3 regions of the Pseudomonas sp. GW821-FHT03A09 genome follow, and region 1 is predicted to be linked to each of the others. Evidence: riboswitches for the same ligand, from Rfam matches in the RefSeq annotation. Region 1 holds a riboswitch; each other region holds the start of a gene.

Region 1 (10,081 bases):
CGACTCACCAGGTAACTCACGCGCTTGCGCGCTTGTTCCAGGTCATCACTGCGCAACGCCTGGGCCACGGGAATCACGTGCTCGCCGAGGCTGCGCATGCCAAGTGCGCAGTACAACGCCAGAATCTCCAGCACCCAACCGATGTAAGGCGCCCATGACAACGCGGTGGCCAACACGGTCAGCGGCACCACGGCGATAAACCACGCGGTCACGCCGTGGCTGCGCCAGCCTCGCCCCCCGGTATTGAAACGCTGCTCGATGCGCCCGGCGAAATTGCCGAACGCCACCAGCGGATGCCAACGCTTGGGCTCACCCAGCAACGCATCCAGCGCCACCGCAGCGACACACAGCAAGGCCACACTCATTGACTAACTCCCCACACATTTTCATACAGCATGTCGCTCAGTGGCCGTGGTTCGGTCCAGCCTTCGAGCTGCAACATCGGGGCCGGATAGAACTCGGCCACCGGCCCCAGGCAGAGCACTGCCAGGGGCTTGGCACCGGGCGGCAGGCCCAGCAGGTCGGCCAGGGCCTGGGGCTCGAACAGCGAGACCCAGCCCATGCCCAGCCCTTCGACGCGAGCTGCCAGCCACAGATTCTGGATCGCACAGGACAACGACGCCATGTCCATTTCCGGTAAGGTACGGCGCCCAAAGATATGGCGCTCGCGGCCATCCATCAGCGCCGCCACCAAGACCTCGGCGCAGTCGTGGATGCCTTCGACCTTGAGCTTCATGAATTCGTCAGAGCGCTCGCCCAGTGCCTCGGCGGTGCGCACGCGTTCTTCTTCCACCAACTGTTGAATCTTCCCACGCAGTGGGCGGTCGCTGATGCGGATAAACCGCCAGGGTTGCATCAGGCCGACACTAGGGGCCTGATGCGCGGCCTGGAGTAAGCGGTGCAACAACTCAGGGGCGATAGAGCCACCACTGAAGTGGCGCATGTCACGGCGTTCAGCGATGGCGCGGTAGACGGCCTGGCGGTCGGCTTCGGGGAATGCGTTGTCAGTCATGGCCTCTTCGCGGGCAAGCCCGCTCCCACATTGAGAGATGTGAACGCTGTCGATGTGGGAGCTGGCTTACCTGCGATAGCGGTCTCAAGCGTGGGCGCAAATAAAGCGGCCACCGCCGTCGGGTTGGACGGGAAATAGAAGTGCACGTAGGACGCGGTCATCCGACCCTGTCGGTAAACCGCCTCGGCACCGCGCCCGCCGTTGGGGCTCAGGCCGCGGGCAATCGGATGCCATTCGGTGCTGGTCAGGGAATGGTGATAGGTGTGGCCGCGCAACACGCCTTCCGGCAACTCGACACTTTGCAGGGCCAAGGCCGCCAGCTTCTTTTGCATCACCGCGTCCCCCTGCAGCAGGCCAACCAACTCGGCGCGGTTGCCGTCGACATCGGTGAGCGAATCAAGCAGGTAGAGCATGCCGCCGCACTCGGCGAGCAAAGGCTTGCCGGCAGCATGGTGGGCGCGGATGGCGTCAAGCATCGGTGTATTTTCCGACAACGCCTGATGGTGCAGCTCCGGGTAACCGCCAGGTAAATAAAGACTGTCGGCGTCGGGCAATTCGCAATCGTGAATCGGTGAAAAGAAGCGCAGCTCGGCACCCATCGCCCGCAGCACGTCGAGACTGGCGCCATAGGTAAAGGCGAAGGCCTCGTCACGGGCCACGGCAATCCGCACACCCGCAAGCAACGGCTCGGCCTCTGTCACCTCGGGGGCGGCGAAGGTCACCGGCGGCGGCAACGCCACTTCGCAGCTGCTGCCCAAGGCTTGGGCGGCGGCGTCCAGGCGCACGTCGAGGTCATTCAATTCACTGGCTTGTACCAGGCCCAAGTGACGGCTCGGCAGCTCGATCCCGGTTTCCCGGGACAGCGCGCCGTACCAACGCAGGCCTTCAGTCAGACTGCCCTCGAGCAGTTGCGCATGACGCTGGGTGCCGACGCGGTTGGCCAGCACCCCGGCGAACGGCAAGTCCGGCTGATAGCGTGCCAGGCCCAGGGCCAGGGCGCCAAAGGTCTGGGCCATGGCGGTACCGTCGATCACCCCGAGCACGGGCACACCGAAGTGGCGGGCCAGGTCGGCGCTGGATGGCGTACCGTCGAACAGGCCCATCACGCCTTCGATCAGGATCAGGTCGGCCTCTCCCGCTGCTTCCCATAGCAGACGGCGACTTTCTTGCTCGCCGACCATCCACATGTCCAACTGATACACCGGCGCACCACTGGCGCGCTCGTGAATCATCGGGTCGAGAAAATCCGGCCCGCATTTGAACACGCGCACCTTGCGCCCCAGGTTGCGGTGCAAACGGGCGAGCGCGGCGGTGACGGTGGTTTTGCCCTGGCCGGACGCCGGTGCGGCGATCAAGACGGCCGGGCAATGACGTGGCTGATTCAAAGTTCGACGCCCTTCTGTGCCTTGATACCGGCCTGGAACGCGTGCTTGAGCATGCCCATTTCGGTGACGGTGTCGCCCATTTCGATCAACTCAGGCTTGGCGCCACGGCCGGTGACAACCACATGCTGCATGGGCGGGCGGGCCTGCAGGTCGCTCAGGACCTGATCCAGGTCGAGGTAGCCGTGCTTGAGGGCGATGTTCAGCTCATCCAGCACCACCAAGCCGATGGCCGGGTCTTGCAGCAGTTCGCGAGAAACCGCCCAGGCAGCCTCGGCAGCGGCGATGTCACGCTGGCGGTCTTGTGTTTCCCAGGTAAAGCCTTCGCCCATCACATGGAAGCGCACTTGCTCGGGGAAGCGGCGGAAGAACAACTCTTCGCCGGTACTGCTGCGCCCTTTGATGAACTGCACCACACCGCACTGCATGCCGTGGCCCATGGCGCGGGCGAGCATGCCGAACGCCGAGCTGCTCTTGCCTTTGCCGTTGCCGGTCAGCACCAGCAGCAATCCGCATTCGTTGGGGGAATTGGCGATACGCTCGTCGATCACGGCTTTTTTGCGCAGCATGCGTGCCAGGTGGCGTTCGTCGCGGTCGGGGGAATCGGTCATGGCAGCTCTCCGTTGGGGCTGGACAAAAACGGCGGGCAGGAAAAAGACAAAACAGACAGCCAAGCATCGCCCACCGTGATGCTGTTGGATGAACCAGGCCGGTCTCCGGACTCATGAGTGGCGCGCAGGCCGACGGCGCGCCTTCCCATATCATGTAGATACAGTGGCAAACAGCACCGCTTTGACTCATTTACCGTTGCGGGGGCAGCGCCGGGATCGCGGCAGCACTGTGTACAAGTGCGCTCACTCACCGGCTTCCCTGTTTCACTCTGTCGACCCCTGGGTCACAGAGCACCTGGAACAAGCCGCGAAGGTTAGTGGGTTGGGGGTGGAGCGTCAATTAAAGCTGGCCTGCCACTTGAACCATTGGGGCGCCGTGCTTCTCTACCCATACAGGTATTAAGGAGAAAACCATGCATAAAACCAGACTGGCCTTACTGATCATGCTCGCCGGCACCCTCGCCGCCTGCGGGGAAAGCTCTACCTTGCAGGTTTCCGACGGCACCGGGCCCTCACCCAAACTGCCGGAACCGAACAAAACCTTGATCCCCACCGTGAATATCGCCCCAGCGATTGGCTGGCCCGACGGCGCCAAGCCGACGGCCGCTGCGGGCATCCAAGTGGCGGCATTTGCCGAGGGCCTGGATCACCCGCGCTGGCTGTATGTGCTGCCCAATGGTGACGTGCTGGTGGCGGAAACCAACGCACCGCCCAAGCCGGACGACGCCAAGGGCATTCGGGGCTGGGTGATGGAGAAAGTCATGGGCCGCGCCGGTGCTGGCGTGCCGAGTCCGAATCGCATCACGCTGCTGCGCGATGCCGACCACGATGGTGTTGCCGAGACCCGAACGGTGTTCCTGGAGAATCTGAATTCACCGTTCGGCATGGCCTTGGTCGGTAACGATCTGTATGTGGCGGATTCGGACAAACTGCTGCGTTTTCCCTACCAGCCTGGCGAAACCACAATCAAGGAAGCGGGCATCAAGGTAGTCGACTTGCCGGGTGGCACCCTCAATCATCACTGGACCAAGAACGTGGTGGCCAGTAAGGACGGCAGCAAGTTGTATGTGAGCGTCGGCTCCAACAGCAACGTTGGCGAAAACGGCCTGGAGGCGGAACAAGGCCGCGCGGCGATCTGGGAAGTCGACCGCGCCAGCGGCCAGCACCGCATCTTCGCTTCCGGCCTGCGCAACCCCAACGGCATGGCATGGGAACCCCAGAGTGGCAAGCTGTGGACGGCCGTGAACGAGCGCGATGAAATCGGCAGCGATCTGGTGCCGGACTACATCACTTCGGTCAAGGATGGCGCCTTTTATGGTTGGCCCTTCAGTTACTACGGCCAGCATGTGGACGTACGCGTCTCACCGCAGAACCCAGAGTTGGTCGCCAAGGCCATTGCCCCGGACTATGCCGTGGGGCCGCACACCGCCTCCCTTGGCCTGACGTTTGCCGAAGGTAACAAACTACCGGCGCAGTTCAGCAACGGCGCGTTTATCGGCCAGCATGGTTCGTGGAACCGCAAGCCGCACAGTGGCTACAAGGTGATCTTCGTACCGTTCGAGGGCGGCCAGCCCAAGGGGCAGCCGCTGGATGTGCTGACCGGGTTTCTCAATAAAGACGAGAAAGCCATGGGCCGGCCGGTGGGCGTGGTGATCGATCAGCAGGGGGACTTGCTGGTGGCGGACGATGTGGGGAATAAGGTGTGGCGGGTTTCTGCGGCCAAATAAAAACCGCATAACCAATGTGGGAGGGGGCAAGCCCCTCTCCCACATTTTGATCTATCTGTAACTTAAGGATTACGCGCCAGATTTCCCGGCAACACGCGCTTGGCGCTGAGATAGGCATTCTGCCAATACGCCTTGGACAAAGTATCCAGCTTCACCGTACCGCCGGTTTGCGGCGCATGGACGAAACGGCCTTCTCCCACATAGATCCCGGCGTGGCTGACCTGTGAACCGCCACCCGTGGCAAAGAACAACAGATCACCGGTTTGCAGATTCTCTTCGCTGACATTCTGTGCACGCATCACGATCAGTTCACGGGTAGTGCGCGGCAACGAGATGCCCGCCGCATCACGGTAGACAAAGCCGATCAGGCCACTGCAATCAAATCCGGAATCCGGCGTGTTGCCGCCCCAGCGATAAGGCGTGCCAACCAGGCCCAGCGCGCGGAAGAGCACGTCTTCGGCAGCAGGCGAGAAACTCTGTGTGGAGTAGTTGAACACCGGCTTGGGCTTGACGGCCACAGGAGCGGGTGGCGGGCGGCTGGCGCAGGCGCTGAGGAGCGCGGCGCAAACCAGCAAAATGAGGCGGGCTGAGGTCGACATGGGCAGAACAATCCTGGTCTGGATGCGGCTTTTCGCTGCCGAACGCTGAAAACCAGAACGCGCAAGCTAAGCTCGCGCGAACGGATTCCAACAATATCCAGGGATTCTAGCGCTTACACGTCAAACTTCAAGTATCACTTTAACTTTACTTACTAGCGGTAACCGTAGTCGGGGCCATGGCGAGTGCGCGCTTGGCTTCGATGAAGGTTTTGCTCCAGTAGCTGTCACCCAGGTTGTCGACTCGAACACCGCCACTGCGACGGCTGCTGGAGTGGATAAACTGGTTATCGCCCAAGTAGATACCGGCGTGACTGACACGACCACGGCCAGCCGTACTAAAGAAAAGCAGATCACCCGGCTTGAGGTTGTTGCGTGCGACCAACGGTGCATCCACGTTGATCATTTCGCGCGTCGAGCGTGGCAGATTCATGCCAGCTTCTTCACGAAACAGGTAGCCGATGAAACCGCTGCAGTCGAAACCGGCTTCAGAGGTACCGCCGAAACGGTAACGGGTACCGATCAGGGACATGCCGCGTTCGAGAATGCTGTCGGCCAGAACTGGAAGCTGGTAAGGCTTGTTGCCGGCGAAGTTGGCCAGTTCTTTTTCAGTAGCGATCTCTTCCTGATAAACAGTGGAAGACTGCGATGCTACGAATTTTGCCTGGGACTGTTGTGCTGGTTTTTGCTGCTCAGCCACGTTTTGAGTGTGGGTGGCGCAACCAAACAACAGGGTAACGAGTGCGAGAGGCACGAGGGGTGCGAAGCGATTTAGCATGGGCACGACCGTGGCTGATGTGTAAAGAAGTCGAGACTATGCCTTCTATCACATCGATTTGCAAATTCAATCGTGATCTATGTGACTTCTTGTTTTGACCATGACATCTAAGCCCTTAACACCCCATACCTGCCATTTGCGTGGTCAAACCGGCCAAAACGCAGGTTTTCTGGCGCCTGAAATATGCCGAAGCCCCCGAAATGACTGGGCTGGCTACCAGCCGAGGGTTTCTTTGAGGAAGGGGATGGTCAGCTTGCGCTGGGCCTGCAAAGAGGCCTGATCGAGCTGTTCGAGCAAATCGAACAACGCGCTCATGCTACGAGTGCCACGAGTGAGGATAAAGTGACCGACTTCGTCGGTGAGGTGCAGGCCGCGACGGGATGCGCGCAATTGCAAGGCACGCAGTTTGTCTTCGTCAGATAAAGGCCGCATCTGGAAAATCAGCGCCAGGGTCAAGCGTGATTTAAGGTCGGCCAGCTTCACCGGCAGCTCACGCGGCGACGTAGAGGCGGCAATCAACAAGCGTCGGCCACTGTCGCGCAAGCGGTTGAACAGGTGAAACAACGCTTCTTCCCAGTCCGCCTTGCCGGCAATCGCCTGCAGATCGTCCAGGCACACCAGCTCGTATTGTTCCAGGTGATCGAAGATGCCGATACCGCGATCCATCAACTCAGCCAACGGCAAATACACCGCCGGCTCGCCCATCTGTTCGAAACGCAGGCACGCGGCCTGCAACAGGTGCGTACGCCCCACGCCGTGCTTGCCCCACAGATAGATCAGACTCTCCGTCCACCCAGCGTCGGCTTCGCAGAGCCGCTCGACATAGCCGAGTGCAGCGGCATTGGCGCCTGGGTAGTAGTTGATAAAGGTGGCGTCATCACGCAGACGCACACCTAGGGGCAGCTGAATCGGTTTCATGCTGACTGAACGGCTCCAAACGAACCGCTAGTGGCCTCTGTGTAAAGTTTGCAAAGTTTATACCCGTGACGCCGGGCGCACAATGCAGCAGACCATAAGCAAAATCAAAGGTTTGCGTTAACTCTTGATGATTTGCGCAAATTGTTTGACACCCCGCCCCCCCAGAAACAACAAACCCGGCCGAGGCCGGGTTTGTGATTCAGTGATTACAGCTCGGGGTCTTCAACCCCCGTGTACACGTCCGAATCCTTGTACAAATCGTGAACATGACGCACCAGCACCATGATCACCGCCGCCACCGGCAACGCCAGCAGAATGCCAGTAAAGCCAAACAGCTCGCCGCCCGCCAGGATCGCAAAGATCACCGCCACCGGATGCAGGCCGATCCGGTCGCCAACCAGCAACGGCGTCAACACCATGCCCTCCAGGGCCTGACCGACCATGAACACGGCAACAATCCCCAGCATCGGGTACAAGTCACCACCAAACTGGAACAACCCAGCCACCAGTGCCGCACCGATACCGATCACAAAGCCCATGTACGGCACGATAGCCGCCAACCCCGCGATCAAGCCGATCAACAGACCCAGCTCCAGGCCAATCGCCATCAAACCGGCCGCGTAGATAATCCCCAGCGCCAGCATCACCAGCAGTTGGCCCCGCACGAAAGCGCCAAGCACCTCATGACATTCCTCTGCCAGAGACACGATGCGCTCCTCACGGTCGCGCGGCAGCAGGCTACGGATCTTGACCATCATGATGTCCCAGTCGCGTAGCAAGTAGAACGCCACCACCGGGATCAGTACCAGGTTGGTCAACCAGCCGATCAGCGCCAGACTGGAGGCCGTGGCCTGGCTGAGCACCACACCGACAATATCGGTGGTCTGCCCCATATGCTCAGTGATTGCCGCCTTGACCTTGTCAAACTTCCAGAAGCCATCCGCCAGCCCCAGCTTGGCCTGGGCCCACGGCATTGCCGTGTGCTGCAGCCAGTCGAGCATCTGCGGCGCCAGTTCGTACAAACGGAACAACTGCTTGGCGAGCATCGGCACCAATACCAGCACCAATGCCGTGATGATCAACGTGAACAGTGCAAACACCGTCACCACGCCCCAGGTCCGAGACATGCCAACCTTCTCCAGGCGATCCACCACAGGATCGAACAGATAAGCGAGCAGCAACGCAACCAGGAACGGCGTCAGGATCGAATGCAGCAAGAACACAAAAACGCACAGCAGGACAATCCCGCCAAGCCACACCCAACGACGCGTATCCGCCATAAATCACTCCATCTGTTATTGGCTTCCTTCTTCTATATAGAAGAAGGAAGAACACTTACCAACGAAAACGTAGCTGCGCCTGCGGCTCGGCAGCAACCGGTGGCTGTGTGCCGTCTGCCACCGGTTGCTGGACCGGCGCTTCACCCGCCGGCACTTCCTGCAACCTGGCCAGACTCAACTGGGTACGCAACTGATCGGCACTGCCATTGACGCGATACACAATGCGGTTGCCCTCCACAAGTTGCGGCTGGCCACCAAAGGGCTCCAGCAGATGGCCCAGAGCCGCATAGCGCTCTAGGTTCATGCCCTGCACTTCCAGCAATTGCTCGGTGCTTACCCCAGGCTTGACGGCAAAACGCGGCGCGAGCTTTTGGCTGACCGCCAGCATGATGGCATCGGCCACCGCGCCGGTATCAGCCCCCTGGGCGGTGCCCTGTTCACTTTTGTCACCCAACCACAGCCGCCATTTGGCCTGCCATTGGTTGCCTTCCTGGCGGGCGTGCACCGCCAGCAATGCATCGGCGCCGTAGCGCTCGGAGGCTGCGCGCAGTGGCGTGGCATCCGCGCTTTCAAGGTTAGGTGCGGTGGCGACCACCTGTTCATCCAAGTCACCCAGCGGCAAGCGCAACGGCAAGCCACGGTGTTGTGCCGCCCGACGCAGGGCCTGTGCGACGACCTGGCCATCGCCGACCAGGCTACTGCCGTCAGTGGAATCGTTCAGCCACCAGCCAAGGATCGAAGGCCGGTTGCTACCCCAGATCGACAGGCCTGCCTGACGCAGCGCGCGATCGGTGCTGACCGGATCGAAATCCACTTGCAGGCTTTCCGGCGGACCAGCGTCGTAGCCGTACTGGGTGATGATTTGCTGCGGGTCCTTGCGAATCGCCGCCAAGCCAGGGCCATCGGCGGCCTTGGCGTCGCCGGTCAGGCGGATCACCAACGTCTGCACCGCACGCTGGGTAGCCTGGTCGCGCTCCTGGGGCGACTGGCTGCTGACCGGTTCGAGTACTTGATAGAGGCCATTGAGGGTTTCGGCATGACTCGCCAGGCTGACCAACGACAAACAGCCTACAAAAAAGAATTTATACAAACGCATGGAAGATTCCCGAACCACAAATTAAACGGGGAGAACAGACCGCCTGAATTCGGCTTGGCAAGGCTGTGACCACAGCGACCGACAAAACATTCACAGAGATCCGGTAAGTTTTCGTACTGTCATAACGATAGCGGGTTAAAGGCTATACCTTAATACACGCCATAACCGAGGCGATTAGCATTTTTTTAACGCCATATGCTCCTGCCCGTCGGCCCGAGGATGGCCGCTGCCCCTCAAGCCTGATAAAATCGCGCGCCTTCGCAGACCGTCAATGGCTGGGCCTTTTACCAAAAGCGCCTGCCCGCTCGGTCGTTACCCCTGAATCCCCCCTAAAGGCCTGGATCATGAGCAAGCAACCCTCCCTGAGCTACAAGGACGCCGGTGTAGACATCGACGCCGGTGAAGCATTGGTCGAACGCATCAAGAGCGTCGCCAAGCGCACTGCGCGCCCTGAAGTCATGGGCGGCCTGGGCGGTTTTGGCGCCCTCTGCGAAATCCCGGCCGGCTACAAACAGCCGGTGCTGGTCTCCGGCACCGACGGCGTGGGCACCAAGCTGCGCCTGGCACTGAACCTGAACAAGCACGACAGTATCGGCATCGACCTGGTTGCCATGTGCGTCAACGACCTGGTGGTGTGCGGCGCCGAGCCGCTGTTCTTCCTCGACTACTACGCTACCGGCA
Region 2 (10,081 bases), on a different contig from region 1:
TCGCGGAAGAACCCGGACACCCGCAACGTCACATCCACTCGCGGGCGATCCAGCAGGCTGATCGGCAGGATCTCAAAGTCATCCACCCGCTGGCTGCCGGTGGCCCACACGGGGCGTACCCCCATCAGCGCCATGGCCTGGGCGATATCGTCACCGCCGGTGCGCATGGTCGCCGTGCCCCACACCGACAGGCCGAGTTGACGCAGATGATCGCCGTGGTCTTGCAGGTGCCGCTCAAGTATCAGGTTGGCCGACTGGAAACCGATGCGCCAAGCGGTGGTGGTCGGCAAGTTGCGCACATCCACCGTGAAGAAATTGCGCCCCGTGGGCAGTACATCCAGGCGCCCACGACTCGGCGCGCCACTGGGGCCTGCGGGCACGAACCGACCATTCAGGGCATCCAGCAACCCGCGCATTTCTGCCGGGCCGCAGGCATCCAGGCGTGGCGCGACGACGATGCGCAGGCTTTCGATAACCGCCTTCACATCCTCCCACCCGGGCTCCTCCAACTGCTCAAGCGGACCTTCCAGCGCCTGCTCGATCAGTCGCGTCGCATACAGCTCCAAGCGTTCGCGGGTATCACCGGCGGTGCGCCACAATTGCGCGTCGATCTTCTGCAACACCTCCGGACGGCGCCCGGTCCAGGGCTCGGCCAAGGCACAATCGAGGGGATCGAAGCCCAAGTCGAAAGCCTTGGCCAGCACGCGCAACAGGCTCGATTGCGGGCCACGACCATCTCCGCGCGGGATGCGTAACAACGCCAGCAGCGTGTCGATACGCAAGCGGCCCTCGGGGGATTCGCCAAAGATATGCAGGCCGTCGCGAATCTGTGACTCTTTCAAGTCGCATAGATAAGTGTCCAGGCGCGGCAACCAGACGGCCGCATCCACGTCGCTGCCCAACTCCAGTTCCTGGTCGATACGGGTTTCGCGCACCAACTTGAGAATGTCTTTCTGCAGCTCCAGCGCACGGCGCGGGTCAAGCAACTGCGCCTCGTAGTACTCGTCCGCCAACAGCTCCAGGTTACGCAACGGGCCGTAGGTTTCGGCACGGGTCAGCGGTGGCATCAAGTGATCGATGATCACCGCCTGGGTGCGCCGCTTGGCTTGGGCGCCCTCGCCCGGGTCATTGACGATAAACGGGTAGATATTCGGCAGCGGCCCGAGCAATGCGTCGGGCCAGCAGTTTTCCGACAGGCCCACCCCTTTGCCCGGTAGCCATTCGAGGTTGCCGTGCTTGCCCACGTGGATAACGCCGTGAGCGCCGTAGGTGTGGCGCAACCAGAAATAGAAGGCGAGATAGCCGTGGGGCGGCACCAGGTCCGGATCGTGATACACCGCGCTAGGGTCTACTTGATAACCCCGCGCTGGCTGGATGCCGACAAACGTCAGGCCCAAGCGCAGGCCAGCGACCATCATACGACCGTCGCGGCACATCGGGTCGCGATCAGGCGCGCCCCAGCGCTCCAGCACGGCCTGGCGGTTGGCTGCGGGCAAGCCGTTGAACATCGCCTCATAATCGTCCAAGCCCAGGCTTTGGTGACAAGGGCGCTGGTCGAGGCTGTCCATGTCGTTGGTAACACCACCCAACAGCTCATGGATCAGCGCCGTACCACTGTCCGGCAGTGTCTGCGGCAGTGGATAGCCTTCAGCTTGCAACGCACGCAGGATATTCAGCGCAGCGGCCGGGGTGTCCAGGCCCACGCCGTTGCCGATGCGTCCGTCGCGGGTCGGGTAGTTGGCGAGCACCAGCGCAATGCGTTTGCTCGCATTCGGCAGCCGCGCCAGTTCGACCCAACGCCGCGCCAGTGCGGCGACAAAGTCCATGCGCTCAGGGGCGGCGCGGTAGCACACCACGTCCGACTGGCTGCGCTCGCTGCGCCAAGCCAGGTCTTTGAAGCTGATGGGCCGACTGATGATGCGCCCGTCCAACTCCGGCAACGCGATGTGCATCGCCAGGTCACGCGGGCCGAGACCTTGTTCGCTGGCCTCCCAGCCGGGCTGGTTGTCTTGGGCGCAGATCGCCTGGATCACCGGGACATTGCGGCGAAACGGGCGCAAGTGCGGCGCTTCGGGGCTGGATTGGGCAAAGCCGGTGGTATTCAGGATCACCGCTGCTCCGACGTCATTCAGCAGTTCCTCGACCACCGTGAGGCAGCCGGGCTCTTTCAGACTGGCCACCGCTATCGGCAACGGATTAAGCCCCGCCGCCTGCAAACGTTGGCAGAACACATCGATAAAAGCGGTATTGGCGGCCTGCAAATGAGAGCGGTAAAACAGCACCGCCGCCACCGGAAACTCAGCCTCCCACGCTATTTGCCAGTCATTGAGCCGGGCATTGGCTTTATGTGGGTGGTAAATCGCCGTACGCGGCAAGGTTTGCGGCTCGCTCCACGCGTAATCGCGGCCCAGGTAAGCACTGGCCAGGCAACGATAGAAATCCAGGGCATTGCCCAAGCCGCCCTGGCGCAGGAAGTGCCAGAGGCGGTCGCGCTCTTCCATACCGACGGTACTCAGGCCACTGAGTTCCGGGTCCGGGCGATCATCCCCCGGCACCAGGATCAGTTGCACGCCGCGCTCGGCCAACTCCACCAGGCGTTCGATGCCGTAGCGCCAATAACCGATACCGCCGTGCAGCGAAATCAGGATCACCTTGGCGTGGCGCAACACCTCATCAACGTACAGATCGACCGAAGCGTGGTTCTGTACCTGCATCGGGTTGGCCAGGCGCAGGCTGGGGTAATCCTCAGGCAACTGCTGAGCGGCCTCGGCCAACAGCGCCAGGCTGGAATCGCCACTGCACAGGATTACCAGTTCAGCGGGGGTTTGGCCTAAGTCGGCAATATTGTCATCCGAGACGAAACCACCGGGTTGGGTCCTGAGCAGGTGCATGGGTCAGACGCTGAGGGCAGCGCGCAGTTGCGCTTCAAGGCCCGCTGCGTCCAGCTCCTGGCCGATCAGCACCAGGCGTGTGGTGCGCGCCTCATCGGCGCCCCAGGCACGGTCGAAGTGCTTGTCGAAACGTGTGCCCACGCCCTGGATCAGCAAGCGCATCGGTTTGTTCGGGATGGCCGCAAAACCTTTGATGCGCAGGATGCCGTGTTGCACAACGAGCTGCGTCAGGGCGTCGAGCAGCAGCGCTTCGTCGGTTTGGGGCAGGTCGATGGAGATCGAATCGAAAGCATCGTGGTCGTGATCGTCTTCGCCTTCGTGATGATGATCATGATGGCTGTGACGAGCGTCGATATGCTCCTCAGAGCCTGCGCCCAAACCAATCAGCACGTCCAATGGCAGGCGACCGCTGCTGGCTTCGATGATCTTCACTGCTAGCGGCAGTTCTTCGGCGACTTCCAGGCGCACACGGGCCAGGTCTTCAGGGCTGATCAGGTCAGTCTTGTTGAGGATTACCAAGTCGGCACTGGCCAGTTGGTCGGCGAACAGCTCGTGCAGCGGCGACTCGTGATCCAGGTTCGGGTCGAGCTTGCGCTGGGCGTCCACTTGATCCGGGAACGCGGCGAAAGTGCCAGCGGCCACGGCCGGGCTGTCGACCACGGTGATCACCGCGTCAACGGTGCAGGCGCTGCGGATTTCCGGCCACTGGAAGGCTTGCACCAGAGGTTTGGGCAGGGCCAGGCCGGAGGTTTCGATCAAGATATGGTCGAGGTCACCGCGACGGGCCACCAACTCGCGCATCACCGGGAAGAACTCTTCTTGTACGGTGCAGCACAGGCAGCCGTTGGCCAGTTCGTACACGCGACCGTTGGCTTCTTCCTCGGTGCAACCGATGGAACACTGCTTGAGGATTTCCCCGTCGATACCCAGCTCGCCAAATTCGTTGACGATCACAGCGATGCGGCGGCCCTGGGCGTTATCCAGCATATGGCGCAGCAAAGTGGTCTTGCCCGAGCCGAGGAAGCCGGTAACGATGGTGACAGGGAGTTTGGCCAGTGTTTTCATCGGATGCCCTTTGGGGCGGGCATACGGGACGACAGGCCCTGCGGCAGCGCGCAGCAGCGGATTTCGTCACCGGATCACCCCGCCCGGTTGAATTGGAAAATCGGTTGCGAGGCAGGTCTCCTGGCTTGGGGCTTGCAGGTCTTGCGACCGGCGCTGGCTGCGCCTTCCCGCCTTATCGGCAGTGGCGTGGCAGTCAGCAGAACCCTTCACAGTTGCGGGGGCAGCCGCGGCTTGAACCGCGTTCCCTTCTTAGCTTCGGCCTGGGCCGAAGAACCTCGAGGGTGCAAGGCTACGCAGTGCTTGGGGGATGGTCAATGATGGGGTTGGCTGGTGTACATATCCGTTGCTGCGGTAACGGCCACTTAGGGTTCCGCTCTTACAGCGGCTCACTTTTTGAAAAGCGCAAAAGTAAGCAAAACGCTCTTGCCCCAACACTCGGCACCTCGCTCACGCTCGGTGTGCCCGTAATCCGACATGGATTTGGGGGGCCGCCGCCACGCGCCATCCATGGCGCGGGGCGGCTAAACCGGCATCCATGCCGGTTTACCCCCCAAATCCATGCCGAATTCCGGCCAGCGTGTTTGATGGGGCGCCTAAGATCAAAATCAAGATCAAAAACAGAGCAAAAGCCAGAGCAGCATCAGATCTGCTTTTCTGTGGGAGCTGGCTTGCCTGCGATGCAAACACCTCGGTGAATCAGGTACACCCAACTGATGCCATCGCAGGCAAGCCAGCTCCCACATTTGACCGAGATCGACAGTCAGAAACCGGTCAGCTCTAAGGCCGCCGCGCTTTTGCTTTTGATCTGGAGCGCCCCGTCAAACACGCTGGCCGAACGCAGGCTTGAATCCGTGGGCAACCCGGAGTGAGGGCACACCGAGCCTAGGCGAGGTGCCGAGTGTTGGGGCAAGAGCCCTTTGGTTACTTTGGGACTTTTCCAAAGTGACCCGCCGTAAGGGCGGAACCAATAGTAGCCGTTACCCAAATAACGGATATGTACACCACCACCAAAAACCACATCCCAATTGACTCCCCTCCCACCCCCATGCTCTCCTACACATCTTGTTTCGGGTGCCCTGCAAAGGGTGAAACGGGAAACCGGTGACTCATGTTCACATGACAGTCCGGTGCTGCCCCCGCAACGGTAAGCGAGCGAAACGTCATATCCACTGTGCCAAACGGTATGGGAAGGCGACGTTTTCAGGCATTGAGCCCCTCGCAAGCCCGGAGACCGGCCCGAAAAAATCAGATAACAAACCCGCGGTGGGCGGGCGCTGTTCGAAACCCTGCGGGCCTGGCTCGCGGGGTTTTCATGCGCTCGTTTCGCCCCGAAAACCCAAAGGGACGCGCCATGTCGATCATCAGCAGCACTTCGCACACCGCCAGCAGCACTTCTACCCTGAGCCAACGCCTGACCGCCGCCATCGGTGCATCGATCCTGGGTGCGTGCCTGGTGTACTTCGCGGGTTTCTCCCATATCGAAGCGGTGCATAACGCCGCCCACGATACCCGCCACAGCGCCGCGTTCCCGTGCCACTGAGACCTGCCGACATGATCAAGCGTATTGCGCAAACCGCAGGTTTCACGGGCCTTTTGGCCGCCCTGCTGCTGACCTTGCTGCAAAGCTTCTGGGTCGCCCCGCTGATTCTGCAGGCGGAGACTTTTGAAAAGGCCCCGGCCGCTACCGAAATACACGAGCACGCCGAAGGTGCGGCCGCACATACCCACGACGCTGAAGCCTGGGAGCCGGAAAACGGCTGGCAGCGCGTGCTGTCCACCACCGGTGGCAACCTGGTGGTCGCGGTAGGTTTCGCGCTGATGCTGGCCGGCCTCTATACCTTGCGCGCCCCCACCCGCACCGCCCAAGGCCTGCTGTGGGGCCTGGCGGGTTACGCAACCTTTGTACTGGCGCCGACCCTGGGCCTGCCGCCAGAGTTGCCGGGCACTACCGCAGCGGACTTGGCGCAGCGCCAAATCTGGTGGATCGGCACGGCTGCGTCTACCGCCGTTGGTATTGCGCTAATCGTGTTCGGCCGAAGCTGGCTGCTGAAAGTGCTGGGCGTGGCGATCCTGGTCGTGCCCCACGTAATCGGCGCACCGCAACCGGAAGTGCATTCGATGCTGGCTCCAGAGGCCCTGGAGGCGCAGTTCAAGATCGCGTCGCAACTCACCAACGTGGCGTTCTGGCTGGCCCTGGGCCTGATCAGCGCCTGGTTGTTTCGACGTAATCGCGATGGTCAGTATTCGGCATGACCTTGGTGGTTGGCCTGGGTTGCCAGCGAGGTTGTGAAGTTCACACCTTGCTGGCGCTGTTTGACGACGCCTTGGTCACGGGCGGTATCGAGCGCCAACAGGTCACGGCGCTGGCAAGTATCGATAACAAACAGAATGAACCGGGATTACTGGCACTGGCCGCGCTGCTGGACCTGCCTTTGCAGTGTTTCAGTGCGCAACACTTGGCGACGTTTGAAGACCGCCTGAGCCACAGGTCCGAAGTTGCCTTTGCCCATACCGGCTGTTACGGCATCGCCGAAAGCGCCGCCCTGGCCCTGGCCGAACACCTGGCCAACGCACCTGCCCGCCTGTTGATTAACCGCAGAAAATCCTCCCAGGCCACCTTTGCATTGGCGTGCGCCGGCTGAAATCCCGATAATTGCCCGTCAGATCATGAGCATTTTTCATGCTCGCCCGTTTTTCAACAGGAACTCCCCATGACCGTCTACTTCATTGGCGCAGGCCCCGGCGACCCGGAATTGATCACCGTCAAGGGCCAGCGACTGATCCGCAGCTGCCCGGTGATCCTCTACGCGGGCTCGCTGGTTCCAGCAGCGGTGTTGGAAGGTCATCAGGCGCAAACGGTGGTCAACAGTGCCGAGCTGCACTTGGAACAGATCATCGACCTGATCAAGGCGGCCCACGCCAAGGGCCAGGATGTGGCGCGCGTGCACTCGGGTGACCCAAGCCTGTATGGGGCGATTGGCGAGCAGATCCGCTATCTGCGCGAGCTGGGCATTCCGTTCCAGATCATTCCTGGGGTCACCGCCGTGGCGGCATGTGCGGCGCTGCTGGAAACGGAGCTGACCCTGCCGGACATCGCCCAGAGCGTGATCCTGACCCGCTACGCCGACAAAACCAGCATGCCCGCTGGCGAAGACTTCGACAGCCTGGCCCGACATGGCACGACCATGGCGATTCACCTGGGGGTCAACCACTTGGAGAAGATCGTCGCCGCACTGCTGCCGCACTATGGCGCGGATTGCCCGATTGCTGTGGTGCACCGGGCGACGTGGCCGGATCAGGATTGGGTGGTCGGAACGCTTACTGATATTGCCGAGAAGGTCGCCGCCAAGGGGTTTCGGCGCACGGCGCTGATCGTGGTGGGCCGTGTGCTGGCCAGTGACAGCTTTAGTGAGTCGTCGCTGTATCGGGCTGGGCATGCGCACCTTTATCGCCCCTGAACACATTCCGAACTCAATGCAAAACCCTGTGGGAGCCGGGCTTGCCCGCGATTGCGGTGTGCCAGGTAAAACATTTGCCTGCTTATGTACCGCTATCGCAGGCAAGCCAGCTCCCACAGTTGATGTGTTTTGTTAAGTAGATAGTGCAATACATTGAATTTAAAGCATAAAAAACGGCGCTCACGGGGCGCCGTTTTTTTGTTCGCAGCGAACACCTTACTCAGTAGTAGGCGTTTTCTTTCTGCGTGTGGTCAGTCACGTCACGTACACCCTTGAGCTCCGGAATGCGTTCGAGCAGCGTGCGCTCGATACCTTCACGCAGGGTCACGTCCGCCTGGCCACAGCCCTGGCAGCCGCCGCCGAACTTGAGCACGGCGATGCCGTCATCCACCACGTCGATCAGGCTGACCTGACCGCCATGGCTGGCCAGCCCTGGGTTGATCTCGGTCTGCAGGTAGTAGTTGATGCGCTCGTTCACCGGGCTGTCGGCGTTGACGTTCGGCACCTTGGCGTTCGGCGCCTTGATGGTCAACTGGCCGCCCATGCGGTCGGTGGCGTAGTCAACCACGGCGTCATCCAGGAAGGCTTCGCTGAAGGCATCGATGTACGCGGTGAAGCTTTTCAGCCCCAGGGCGGTGTCTTCAGGCTTCTCTTCCCCAGGCTTGCAGTAGGCGATGCAAGTCTCGGCGTATTGGGTGCCGGGCTGGGTGATAAAGACGCGGATGCCGATACCCGGGGTGTTCTGCTTGGACAGCAGGTCAGCCAGATAATCGTGGGCGGCGTCGGTAATGGTTATGGCAGTCATGGAAACTCCTCACAGGCTTGCCGGCAGTTTACGCCAAAATATTACGCAGGTACAAAGTCCTAGTAATTTTGTCGGAAAAGACCCGCACCGCCTGTCAGAGGTTTTCATAGCGATTCATGTCCAACACGCCCTCTTCTACCGGCGCAGTCTCGTGGATGTACTGCGACAAGTCATGAAAGTACTGCCAGAACAGCGGGTGACTGCGACGGATACCCCAGCGATCGACGATCTGCTCGAAACGCTTGGCATCCTTGGCATTCTCCATCGCAGCAACAAACTCTGGCACTTCCCGTGCCGGAATATTGAACATGAAATTGGGGTAGCTGCTCAGTACGCCCGGATAGATCGTCACCGTATCCAGCCCTGGCTGATAGCGATAAGCCTCACCCAGCAAGAACGCCACGTTACTGTGTGCACGGTTGCGCAGCATGCTGTAGACCTCACGCTTGCCGCTAGCGGTTTCAATGCGCAGCATGGTGGCTTCAGGCAATTGGTCAATGACCTTGAGCCCGGCGGCCGGGCGCGAGGTCAGCCGGCTGAGCGCCTGCTCTGCGTCCTGTAACGCCGGATCGATACCGTCACGGGAGCAAAAGGCCCCGGCGCAGCGGTTGATCGGGTCCGGTCTGGCATTCAGGTCGCCGTAGCGGCTCAGCAACTGGTTGGCGAAGTCGCGTTTCGGGTCTTTCTCGTTGAGGTACAAACCGCTCGGCTTGTCATCATCAATCGATTCGTAGTCCAGCCACAGCTTGAGCTTGCCACTGTTCTGGTACCAGTCATCGAGGAACCCATCACGACTGTCCGCCGGCATCAGGCGCAGGAAGTTCTGCTCAGCGCCGTTGCGGATCAGGTCGAAATACAGGCGGGTCTGGGCCTGGTGCGACACGTTGCCGAACACGTCGAAGTTCACCGCCAATTGGTAATAAGTGCGCTCCAGCAGCGGGTAATCAAACAGCCACATGGTTTGCGGCACTTCGCCGATCAAGCCTTTGGTGACCGAGGCGCTGTCAAAGTGACGGAAGATGCTCAACAAGGCATTGTCATTGCCGGCCCACAGGGTTGACCAGCTTGGCGGCGACACATCCGCATAGCTATCACGGCGCAACGCCTCGTATTGGTTGCGCTTGTCGCGATAGGCCAGCCACAGGCTGAGTACGCTGCCCACGTCATCGTTCTGCCCCGGCATCGCCAGTAGTGGCGTGGCCTGGCCGCGATAACGGGCATCAGTGATGTACAGGTCGTGGTCCGGGTCCTGGAACAGGGCCCAGAAGTTATCGCGGATCACGTCCGTGGCGATCTGCCCACGGCACACCGGCCCGCGAATGAAGGTGCGCACGAAGTATTCGGCGTTATCCAGCATGAACTGGTAGCGCGCCTTGGCCGGGATCGCCTCGAAGGTTTCGAATGGGTTGGCGCGACGGCCCGGGCCATAGCCTGGCAGCGCATTGACCTGCCAGTTGCCGGCATAGAAAAGCTCTTTGATGCGCGCCATCTTCTCGGCGCTGAACGGGTAAGTGATGTGGGTTTTATGCACGATCACACCCTGAACCGGCCATAGCCGGTAGTACACCTGGGTACCGGGGTCGTCGTTGGGACGGCGCGTGGCGATCAGGTCGATGGGCTTGCCGCTCGGCGTGCGCGAACGTACCCATTGAAAGTAATGCCCGGGTTCGCCGTTCTCGAAATAGATATGCGCCAGGAACAAATGCTCGAACAACCAGCGCGCCACTAGGCTTTCCCGGGCGCCGGGCTGGTTGAACAGGTTTTCCCATTGCTGCACTTGCAGCGCTTCTTTTGCGCTGGGCGCCAGGCCCTGCTCGTCTATGGGCGCGCCGGAGGCGAGCCAGCGTTGCAGGGTCTGGTAT
Region 3 (10,081 bases), 270 kb from region 1:
TACTTCGATACCGACCTGTCCTACGATGCTGAAGACAAAGTGATCCGCGCCGCTGAGCAGCTGTTTCAGGACTTGGGCGTCAACGTCGAGGTCAAGAACCAGGCGCGGGTTCACCTGTGGTACGCCGAGCGGTTTGGCCGGCCTTATCCGCAGTTGCACTCGGCCAGACAGGGCGTTGACCGTTACCTGGTAGCGGGCACGTGCATCGGGCTGGAGATTGAGACGGGTGAGGTGTATGCGCCGTATGGGTTGGCGGATGTAGAGCAGGGTGTACTGCGGATTAACCCCCTGCACCCGGAGCCTGAGTTGTTCGTGCAGAAGGCGCGCAGTTATCAGGCGCGCTGGCCGTGGCTCAGGATCATTGATGAAAATCTGCGGTGAACTATCCCTAAGTGGCCTCTCCAGGACCTCTGTGGGAGCTGTCGAGCTTTAGCGAGGCTGCGAAGGCGGCGGCACTGCCAATGAATAGGTTGCCTGCCCCACATCTGAGCGGTGCTCCATCAGTCAACTTGGGCGTAAGCGCAGGATCTGCGCTCCGTCGAACGGGTCTGTCAGGTAATGCGCCTGCACCCCGAATGTGTCCTGCAAGCGTTGTGGCGTCAGTACCTGCAGCGGCTTGCCCAGCGCCACCAAGTGCCCGCGATCCAGCACGGCCAGGCGATCGCAGGTCAGCGCCTGATTCAGGTCATGCAGGGCAATCAGCGTGGTCACCGGCAACGCTTGCACACCTTTCAAGATTGCCAGCTGATGCTGGATATCCAGGTGGTTGGTTGGCTCATCCAGTAGCAGAATCTGCGGACGTTGCGCCAGGGCGCGGGCGATGTGCACGCGTTGGCGTTCACCGCCGGAGAGGCTGCGCCAGGCGCGTTGGCCCAGGTGGGTGGCGTCTACGTCATGCAGTGCCTGACTTACGATGGCATGGTCTTCGCCGGACCACGGGCTCAGTGCCGACAGCCAGGGCGTGCGCCCCAGGGCCACAGCGTCGAACACGCGGATGGCGTCGTCGGTGTCGGCTTGTTGCTCCACCATCGCCAGTTGCTGCGCGATGGCGCGGCGTGACAGTTTGCCCAGGGGCTGGCCGCCCAACCGTACTTCGCCGTTGGCCGGTGCGCGCAAGCCGGCGAGCAGCTTGAGCAGGGTGGATTTGCCGGAACCGTTCGGCCCGACGATGCCCAGGGTTTCGCCCAACTGAACGTCAAGGTGAATGTCATGCAGCAACTGGGCCTCACGCACTTTGAAACCCAGGCCGGTGCAACTCAAGACATTCATCGCGCGTTCCTCCGGCCGATCAGGATCAGCGCAAACACCGGCGCGCCCACCAATGCTGTGACCACCCCGACCGGAACCACCTGGCCTTTGATCAAGGTGCGTGAAAGGACGTCTGCCGCAATCAGGAACAGCGCGCCACCCAGGGCACTGGCCGGCAGCAAGCGCGAATGTCCAGTGCCCAGCAGCAGGCGCACGGCATGGGGAATGACCAGCCCGACAAAGCCGATGGAGCCGACAATCGACACCATCACCGCCGTCACCAGCGCCGCACAACCCACCAGCACGAACTGCACGCGGCGCACCGGGATGCCGAGGGACGCCGCCGAGTCCGTGCCGAAGGTGAATGCATCCAGCGCACGGCGATGCCACAGGCACACCGCCAGGCCCAAGACCGCCACGGGCATCGCCAGCCACACTGACGGCCAGCGCACGCCGCTGAGGTTGCCCAGCAGCCAGAACATGATGCCGCGGGCCTGTTCGGAGCTGGCCGACTGGGTGATCAGGAAGGCGGTGAGGGCATTGAACAACTGCGAACCGGCAATACCGGCGAGGATGATCTGCCCGGTGCCACTGGCCGAACCGCTGGCGCGGGCCAGCAGAATCACCAAGGCAAACGCCGCCATGGCGCCGACGAACGCGCCCGCCGACAGCGAAATCAAGCCGCCGCCCACGCCGATCAACGCCACCAGCACGGCGCCAGTCGACGCACCGGCGCTGATGCCGAGCAGGTACGGGTCGGCCAGGGGGTTACGCAGCAACGACTGTAAAATCACGCCGCAGGTCGCCAACCCGGCACCGCAGGCGGCGGCGACTAGGGCGCGGGTCAGGCGGTAGTTCCACACCACGCCTTCGTCGATGGGGTCCAGCACATAGCCGGCCGCCCACAGTTTGTTGGCGAGCACCTGCAACACCACCTGCGGTTCGATGGCGGTTTCGCCGATGGCCACGCCAGCAAGGACCGCGAGCAGTAGCAGGGTGAGGGCGAGCAGGGTACGGATCATTGGGGCAGGTCGTAGCCGTCGATCGCGCCGGCCAGTTGTTCCAGGCCATCGAACATGCGGATGCTGGCTTGCAGGGCCAGGGCGTCAATAATGATGATGCGGTTGTTTTTCACGGCGTCCATGTTGCGAGTCACCGGGTCGCTGTGCAGGAAGGCGAGTTTCTTTTCATGGTCGTCGGCGGGGTAGCGGCGGCGGTCCATGCGGGCGATCACCAGGAAGGTCGGATTGGCCTTGGCCAGGGTTTCCCAGCCGACGGCGGGCCACTCTTCATCGGACTGCACCACGTTGTGCAGGCCCAGGGTTTCCAGCATGAACTCCGGAATACCTTTATGACCGGCCACGTACGGATCGCTGGCCATTTCGGCGCTGGAGAACCACACCAGTGCGCTGGCTTGCTTGAGGCCTTTGCTCTGCGCGGTGGCGACCGATTTGGCCAGGCGCGCCTTGAGCGTGTCGTTCAGTTGCTGGCCGCGGTCCTGTACGTCGAAGATCTGCGCCAGTTGGCTGATGCTTTTATAGATCGTCTCGATGCGAAACGGCTCAAGGCGCGTGCCGTCGGCGCCCACCAGGTTGTCCTTGCCTTCGCAGTCGGAGGGCAGCAGGTAGGTGGGGATTTTCAGTTCATGGAATTGCTCGCGGGTACCGACCACGCCCTGCGGCCCGACCACCCATTCCAGCTCGGCGGCTACCAGTTGCGGGCGCTTGGCGATCACGGCTTCGAAGCTCGGCTCGTTGCTGGCCAAGCGCTCGATCTTGTCGTTCTGCGCCTGGAATTGAGGCAGTACGTTGTTGAACCACAACGAGGTACCGACCACTTTGTCCGCCAGGCCCAGGGCGTAGAGCATTTCGGTGGCGGCCTGGCCGATGGTCACGCTGCGGGCGGGAGCTTGTTGGAAGATGAGGTGGCTGCCACAGTTTTCGACGGTCAGTGGGTAGTGGGTGGGCGCGGCCTGGGCCAAGGCACAGAAGCCTACGCCGGTGAGCAGGGCGGTAACGCGTGGCAGCATGGGGCATCTCCGTTTGAACCGTACAAGGAGCTGGGGAGGCACGGTTTGGAAATACAGCCATGAACGCTGCCGATGGGGCAGGGCAAGGATGTCCTTCCCGGACACCCCGCCGGTTAGTGATCTAGCTGGGCCGGCAGGTCTCCTGACTGATGCGTCGTTGCCTCGCTCCGGCCTTCCCGAGCATGGCTCAGTGGCAGTGTGGAGCAGGCTCAGCACCTACAGTTGCGGGGGCAGTTCCGATTGACGCGATGGGGCCGCGCTTCGGATTCCCTATTAGTCCCGTTTGGGAACCGGCGCGGTATGGTAGTCGATCAGGACGAGGCGACATAGCCCAAGGTGCGCTTGTTCAGACGCGAATGTCCTCAAGGCCTTGGATCAGCGCTTCGATCCGCGTGCCGGTGGCGCGTTCTTCGTTGCTGAAACCATCGTAGTCGGCCAGGTTGGCGAAGCGGATGCCGGTCAGGCGCTCTATCTGGATCACGCTGCGCTGGTAGGTCCTGAGTTGACCGAATACCAGGTCGAGCTGATCCAGTTCGCGGATTTGGTCGATCATGTAGGCGCTGGCAGAGGGTTTGCCGTCGTCGTTGAGGTAGGCGACGACTTTCCAGAACGCTTGGGGAATTTGAACGCCTCGGTACACACGGTCACCCGCGGCAAACACCGGACCGGTAAACACCGTGGCGCGGGCTTTCCAGCGTTGCGTGTTGTCCAGAATGTAATCTTCGAGTTCCAGCCAGGTCTTCTGGTTGAACCCACTCATCTGTGGCGAGCAGTTGGTGAAATGGAAGGTGTCGGCGTTGGCGGTCTGGGCGTCGTCGCCCCAATTGGGGTCTTGTCGGCGGACCAGATGACCACGATCCAGGCCGTTCTTGGCATACAGCTCGTCGCCCACCTGGGCACTGTTGGGCAGGCGACCATCGTAGGCCCAGCTGTCGTTGCGGCGGATGATGTCTACCGACCGGCCTCCGTCGATATTGACGCCCACATACAGTGCGAGCCGCTTGGAGCGTGACATCGTCACCGAGAAGTGCGTGTAGTCCAGGCGCTGGCCGCCACCGTCCAGTGTCTGAACGTCACCTGCGAGGGTTTCCTCCACCGTTGGCCATGGCACTACGAAGCTGCCGAGAAAGTCGTCTGCGTAGCCGCGCCGGTCTTTCAAATCTTTGGCCGAGGTAACGCGGGGCGCCGCCGCCCTGGCTTCCATGAGGCTGGGGCTGGGCATGATCAACGGGCGTAAATCGCCGAGTCTGGGGCGGTGGGCAAGGTCGATTTTGGCTTTACGTGCTGGCATCGGTGAGTCCTCCTCGGATAAACGCGACTGCAACATAGCTTGATGACAATTGAAGGTACGCGTTAACCCTCGGGGGCTATCCTGAAACAGTCTCCCGGACGTTCACCGCACGCCAAAAGGAGCCAGCCAATGTGTGATCGCCATTTGCGTAACCCTGTTTTCTGCTTGATTCCGCCCTACATGCTCGACCAGATCGCGCGCCACGGTAATAAGGCGCAACGAGATGTCGCGCTGCGTACTCGTGCCAAGGACAGCACGTTCCGCTCGTTGCGGATGGTCGCGGTGCCCGCCAAGAGCCCGGCCCATCAGGCCCTGGCCATGGGCGCCGAGAAACAGCGTTCGATCTACAGCGCCGAGGGTACCGATAGCCTGCCAGGAACGTTGATCCGTGGTGAAGGGCAGCCCGAGAGTGGTGATGCTGCGGTGGACGAGGCCTATGATGGCCTGGGCGCCACCTTCGATTTTTTTGACCAGGTCTTCGACCGCAATTCCATCGACGATGCAGGTATGGCGTTGGACGCAACCGTCCATTTTGGCCAGAGCTATAACAACGCGTTCTGGAACTCCACCCAGATGGTGTTTGGGGATGGGGATGGCCAGTTGTTCAACCGGTTCACGGTAGCCCTTGACGTGATTGGCCATGAATTGGCCCATGGCGTCACCGAGGATGAGGCCAAGCTGATGTATTTCAACCAGTCCGGGGCATTGAACGAATCGTTGTCGGACGTGTTCGGTTCACTGATCAAGCAATATGCGTTGAAGCAAAAGGCCGAGGACGCCGATTGGTTGATTGGCAAAGGGCTGTTTACCAAAAAAATCAAAGGCACTGCACTGCGTTCAATGAAGGCTCCCGGCACTGCTTTTGACGACAAACTGCTGGGCAAGGACCCTCAACCTGGGCACATGGATGATTTTGTCCAGACCTACGAGGACAATGGCGGGGTGCATATCAATTCCGGTATTCCCAACCATGCGTTCTATCAGGTAGCGACTCAATTGGGCGGGTTCGCCTGGGAACGTGCGGGGCGCATCTGGTATGACGCGTTGCGTGATGCGCGGCTTCGGCCCAGCTCGGGGTTCTTGCGCTTTGCGCGCATTACTTACGATGTGGCCGGTCGCCTTTATGGCGTGAACAAGGATGAGCAGAAGGCGGTCAAGGACGGTTGGAAAGCGGTCGGTATTTCCGTCTGAGGTGAGGAACAGTCATGCAAATTTCGATCAAGGAAATCGGCGGGCCTGGTTTTTTTCCGGGCCTGGCCCAACCGCGTACGGTGGAACTGGACACGCTACCCGAGCAGGATCAACAGGAATTGCGGCAACTGATCGCCGCGTCAGACTTTTTTCAGTTGCCACAAAGCACCGCTCCAGCGCCCGGGAATCCAGGCCAGGTGCATTACACCCTGACGGTGACGGAAGGCGCGCGCGCGCACACGGTCTGTGTGCTTGCGCCGGTGAAGTCTCAGGCGCTGGACGGATTGGTGCAGTGCGTGCGGCGGCATATTCGCTGCTGATGCTCGCTTCTTGATTGTAGTGAGCGGGCTTGCCCCGCGCTGGGGGCGAAGCCACCCCAACAAAGACGCTGCGGTGTTTCAGGAAGACCAAGGTGTCTGGGTTTAGGGCGGCTGTGCCACCCAGCGCGGGGCAAGCCCGCTCACTACAGGGGTTATTGGCGGTTCAGCCAGACGGTCTGTGCGTTGCAGAACTCCCGTACGCCGAAGTGCGACAGCTCGCGACCGAACCCACTCTTTTTGATCCCGCCAAACGCCACCCGAGGGTCGGAGACGCTAAAGGAATTGACGAAGATCCCGCCGGTTTCCAGCTGGTTGGCGATGTCCCGCGCCTTCGCCGCATCGGTGGTGAAGATGCTCGCCGTCAGCCCGAACTCGCTGTCGTTGGCCAGGGCCACAGCGTGGTCGGCATCGCGTGCAGTGATGATTGATGCCACCGGCCCGAACAGTTCCTGTTTGAACGAGGTCATCTGGTCGGTGACGTTGGCCAATACGGTCGGCTCATAGTAGTTGCCGGCACCGGGCACTTTGTTGCCGCCCAGCAGCAGCGTCGCGCCTTCTTCCAGGGTAGCCTGGACCTGGCCGTGTAGCTCTTCACGCAGGTCAACGCGTGCCATCGGGCCGATGTAAGTGTCGGCTGCGGTCGGGTCGCCCATTACCAGTGTGCGGCTGGCTTCGAGGAATTTGGCGGTGAACGCGGCTACTACGCCTTCTTCTATGATCAGGCGCTTGGCGGCGGCGCAGACTTGGCCACTGTTTTGGAAACGGCCGATCACGGCGGCCTGCACGGCAGCGTCGAGGTCGGCGTCGTTGAGCACGATGAATGGGTCGGAACCGCCCAGTTCCAGCACGCATTTTTTCAACGCAGCACCGGCCTGAGAGCCGATGGCGATGCCGGCGCGCACGCTGCCGGTGAGGGTGACGGCGGCGATGCGTGGGTCGGCGATGGCCTTGGAGACGCCTTCGTTCGTCACGTTGACCACTTCAAAAATGCCTTCGGCGAAGCCGGCTTTCTGGAACGCTTGCTGGATCAGGTAGGCGCTGCCCATCACATTGGGCGCGTGCTTGAGCACGTAGGTGTTACCGGCCAGCAAGGTCGGCACGGCACCGCGCAACACTTGCCACACCGGGAAGTTCCACGGCATCACGGCGAAGATCGGGCCCAGTGGGCGGTATTCGATCTGCGCGCTGCCGTTGTCCACCAAGGTCGGTTCCGGGGCAAGCATGGCCGGGCCCTGGGCTGCGTACCATTGGCTGAGTTGGGCGCACTTTTCGATTTCGGCGCGGGCTTGGGCGATGGGTTTGCCCATTTCCAGGGTGATCATCTGCGCCATGGTTTCGGCTTGCTCACGCAGGGTGGTGGCCAGGGCCAGCAGCAACTCGGCGCGCTGGCTGATCGGTTGGCGACGCCAGGTGTGGAAGGCACGGGTGGAGCGATCGAGGGCGGCATTCAGCTGCGACTCGGTTTCGTATGGGTAGCTGCCGACGGTTTCGCCGTTGGTGGGGTTGATCGAGAGGGCGTGGGTAGTCGCGTTCATGGCACCGTCCTGCTGAATGAGTGGGATGGGTTCAGCCTACGGGGATGTATGTTTTTCAGAAACTGAATAATATTAAGCAATATATTCACGATTGGAGAATGATTTGGATCTGGTGCAGCTGGAAATCTTCAAGGCCGTTGCCGAGCAGGGCAGTATCAGCGCTGCCGCACAGTTGATTCATCGCGTGCCGTCGAACTTGACCACGCGTATCAAGCAACTGGAGCAGGACCTGGGCGTGGAATTGTTTATCCGCGAGAAGAGCCGCCTGCGTCTGTCACCGGCCGGCTGGAATTTCCTCGGCTATGCGCGGCGCATTCTCGATCTGGTCCAGGAGGTCCGGGCGACGGTGGCGGGGGAGGAGCCCCAGGGCACGTTTGCCCTCGGCTCCCTGGAAAGCACGGCGGCGGTGCGTATTCCGGCATTACTGGCGGCGTATAACCAGAAGCACACCAAGGTCGAGCTGGACCTGAGTACCGGGCCGTCGGGCACGATGATCGAGGGGGTGCTGTCGGGGCGGCTGACGGCGGCGTTTGTCGATGGGCCGCTGCTGCACGCCACGCTGGAAGGGGTGCCGGTGTTCGAGGAGGAGATGGTGGTGATTGCACCGCTGCATCACGCGCCGATCACACGGGGGCAGGATGTGAACGGGGAGAGTATCTACACCTTTCGCTCGAACTGCTCATACCGGCATCACCTGGAGCGCTGGTTTTCCCAGGATGGCGCGGTGCCGGGCAAGATCTTCGAGATCGAGTCTTATCACGGCATGCTCGCCTGCGTCAGCGCCGGAGCCGGCCTGGCACTGATGCCACGCAGCATGCTGGAAAGCATGCCGGGGTTTGCGGCGGTGAGTGTGTGGCCGTTGATGGATAACTTCCGCATTTTGCATACGTGGTTGATCTGGCGGCGGGGGACGGTGTCGCAGAGTTTGAATAGCTTCGTAAAGCTGCTGGAAGAACGCAATCTGGTGGCACCCTGAATCCAATGTGGGAGCTGGCTTGCCTGCGATAGCAGTCTGTCAGCTTGCATCTCTGGTACGGGTCCACCGCTATCGCAGGCAAGCCAGCTCCCACACTTTTGATCGGCGTTAGCCGCCGAATTGGAGGGTGCCCATTGCGAGCTTTGCCATCAGCGCTGTCGCCCCCAGTTGCACTAACCACAACGCCAGGCCGCCGAGGAATACACCGAGCGCCACTTGCAGCACCAGGCTTTTCTGGCGCTTGGGTTGCGGCGTGCGCGGGGTGTAGTCGTCCAGTTCGTCGCGGTCGGCGCGCAGGTCCAGGTCATCGTTTCTCATGGGGCTCTCACAGCAAAGGGGCAGTTGGGGTTCAGTCTAGGAGCTGGATACGAAAAAGGGGAAGCCATCGGCTTCCCCTTTCGTGCAACGGCTACAGGTTTACAGCACCTGGACGATTGCCTTTGTGACTGCATCAATGTTCGACTGGTTCAACGCCGCCACACAGATACGGCCGGTGTCGAGGGCGTAGATGCCGAACTCGTTGCGCAGACGGGTGACTTGCTCAACGGTCAGGCCGGAGTAGGAGAACATCCCGCGCTGGCGACCGACAAAGCTGAAGTCGTGGCCCGGTGCAGCCTTGGCCAGGTCAGCGACCATCTGCTCGCGCATGCCGCGGATGCGCAGGCGCATTTCGCCCAGCTCGGCTTCCCACTGGGCGCGCAGTTCAGGGTTGTTCAATACCGCTGCAACAATCGCTGCGCCGTGGGTGGGCGGGTTGGAGTAGTTGGTGCGGATCACACGCTTGACCTGGGACAGGATACGCGCGCTTTCTTCCTTGGACTCGCCGACGATGGACAAGGCGCCCACACGTTCGCCGTACAGGGAGAACGACTTGGAGAATGAGCTGGATACAAAGAAGGTCAGGCCCGATTCAGCAAACAGGCGCACCGCTGCGGCGTCTTCATGGATACCGTCGCCAAAGCCCTGGTAGGCCATGTCGAGGAACGGCACCAGATTCTTGGCCTTGACCACGTCCAGCACGTTCTGCCAATCGGCCGGGCTCAGGTCGACGCCGGTCGGGTTATGGCAGCAGGCGTGCAGCACCACGATGGACTGTGGCGGCAGGGCGTTGAGGTCTTCGAGCAGGCCAGCACGGTTCACGTCGTGGGTGGCGGCGTCGTAGTAGCGGTAGTTCTGCACCGGGAAACCGGCGGTCTCGAACAGGGCACGGTGGTTTTCCCAGCTCGGGTCGCTGATGGCGACGACGGCGTTGGGCAGCAGTTGCTTGAGGAAATCCGCGCCGATTTTCAGGGCGCCAGTGCCGCCCACCGCCTGTACGGTGGTGACGCGGCCAGCTGCCAGCAATGGCGATTCAGCACCGAACAGCAGGGTTTGCACGGCCTTGTCGTAGGCGGCGATGCCATCGATCGGCAAGTAGCCACGGGCGGCGTGTTGCGCCACGCGAATGGCTTCCGCTTCGGCAACGGCACGCAAGAGTGGAATCTTCCCCTC

The links. A riboswitch is a leader RNA that binds a small molecule or an ion and turns the genes downstream of it on or off. The one in region 1 is predicted to bind cobalamin.
Positions count from the first base shown of each region.
Region 2: another riboswitch for cobalamin. It lies ahead of cobW (cobalamin biosynthesis protein CobW); the one in region 1 lies ahead of cobO (cob(I)yrinic acid a,c-diamide adenosyltransferase).
Region 3: another riboswitch for cobalamin. It lies ahead of AC07V4_RS07940 (ABC transporter substrate-binding protein); the one in region 1 lies ahead of cobO (cob(I)yrinic acid a,c-diamide adenosyltransferase).

Region 1 covers NZ_JBWKUX010000004.1:275,254-285,334, forward strand. The annotation lists gene cbiB (adenosylcobinamide-phosphate synthase CbiB) at 1-365, opposite strand, end outside; gene bluB (5,6-dimethylbenzimidazole synthase) at 362-1,012, opposite strand; gene AC07V4_RS09150 (cobyrinic acid a,c-diamide synthase CobB) at 1,009-2,397, opposite strand; gene cobO (cob(I)yrinic acid a,c-diamide adenosyltransferase) at 2,394-3,005, opposite strand; cobalamin riboswitch at 3,085-3,319, opposite strand; gene AC07V4_RS09160 (PQQ-dependent sugar dehydrogenase) at 3,419-4,732, shown strand; gene AC07V4_RS09165 (C40 family peptidase) at 4,795-5,331, opposite strand; gene AC07V4_RS09170 (C40 family peptidase) at 5,477-6,106, opposite strand; gene hda (DnaA regulatory inactivator Hda) at 6,320-7,024, opposite strand; gene AC07V4_RS09180 (AI-2E family transporter) at 7,231-8,304, opposite strand; gene AC07V4_RS09185 (DUF2066 domain-containing protein) at 8,360-9,400, opposite strand; gene purM (phosphoribosylformylglycinamidine cyclo-ligase) at 9,745-10,081, shown strand, end outside.
Region 2 covers NZ_JBWKUX010000010.1:133,298-143,378, reverse strand. The annotation lists gene cobN (cobaltochelatase subunit CobN) at 1-2,891, opposite strand, end outside; gene cobW (cobalamin biosynthesis protein CobW) at 2,895-3,956, opposite strand; cobalamin riboswitch at 4,050-4,249, opposite strand; cobalamin riboswitch at 5,009-5,210, shown strand; gene AC07V4_RS19175 (CbtB domain-containing protein) at 5,308-5,496, shown strand; gene AC07V4_RS19170 (CbtA family protein) at 5,508-6,209, shown strand; gene AC07V4_RS19165 (cobalamin biosynthesis protein) at 6,206-6,598, shown strand; gene cobM (precorrin-4 C(11)-methyltransferase) at 6,668-7,414, shown strand; gene nfuA (Fe-S biogenesis protein NfuA) at 7,635-8,219, opposite strand; gene AC07V4_RS19150 (fatty acid cis/trans isomerase) at 8,314-10,081, opposite strand, start outside.
Region 3 covers NZ_JBWKUX010000004.1:4,541-14,621, reverse strand. The annotation lists gene AC07V4_RS07955 (nucleotidyltransferase family protein) at 1-381, shown strand, start outside; gene AC07V4_RS07950 (ABC transporter ATP-binding protein) at 505-1,269, opposite strand; gene AC07V4_RS07945 (FecCD family ABC transporter permease) at 1,266-2,270, opposite strand; gene AC07V4_RS07940 (ABC transporter substrate-binding protein) at 2,267-3,277, opposite strand; cobalamin riboswitch at 3,393-3,587, opposite strand; gene AC07V4_RS07935 (DNA/RNA non-specific endonuclease) at 3,624-4,568, opposite strand; gene AC07V4_RS07930 (M4 family metallopeptidase) at 4,698-5,759, shown strand; gene AC07V4_RS07925 (protealysin inhibitor emfourin) at 5,774-6,079, shown strand; gene AC07V4_RS07920 (aldehyde dehydrogenase family protein) at 6,232-7,614, opposite strand; gene ptrR (putrescine utilization regulator PtrR) at 7,718-8,590, shown strand; gene AC07V4_RS07910 (hypothetical protein) at 8,699-8,908, opposite strand; gene AC07V4_RS07905 (amino acid aminotransferase) at 9,008-10,081, opposite strand, start outside.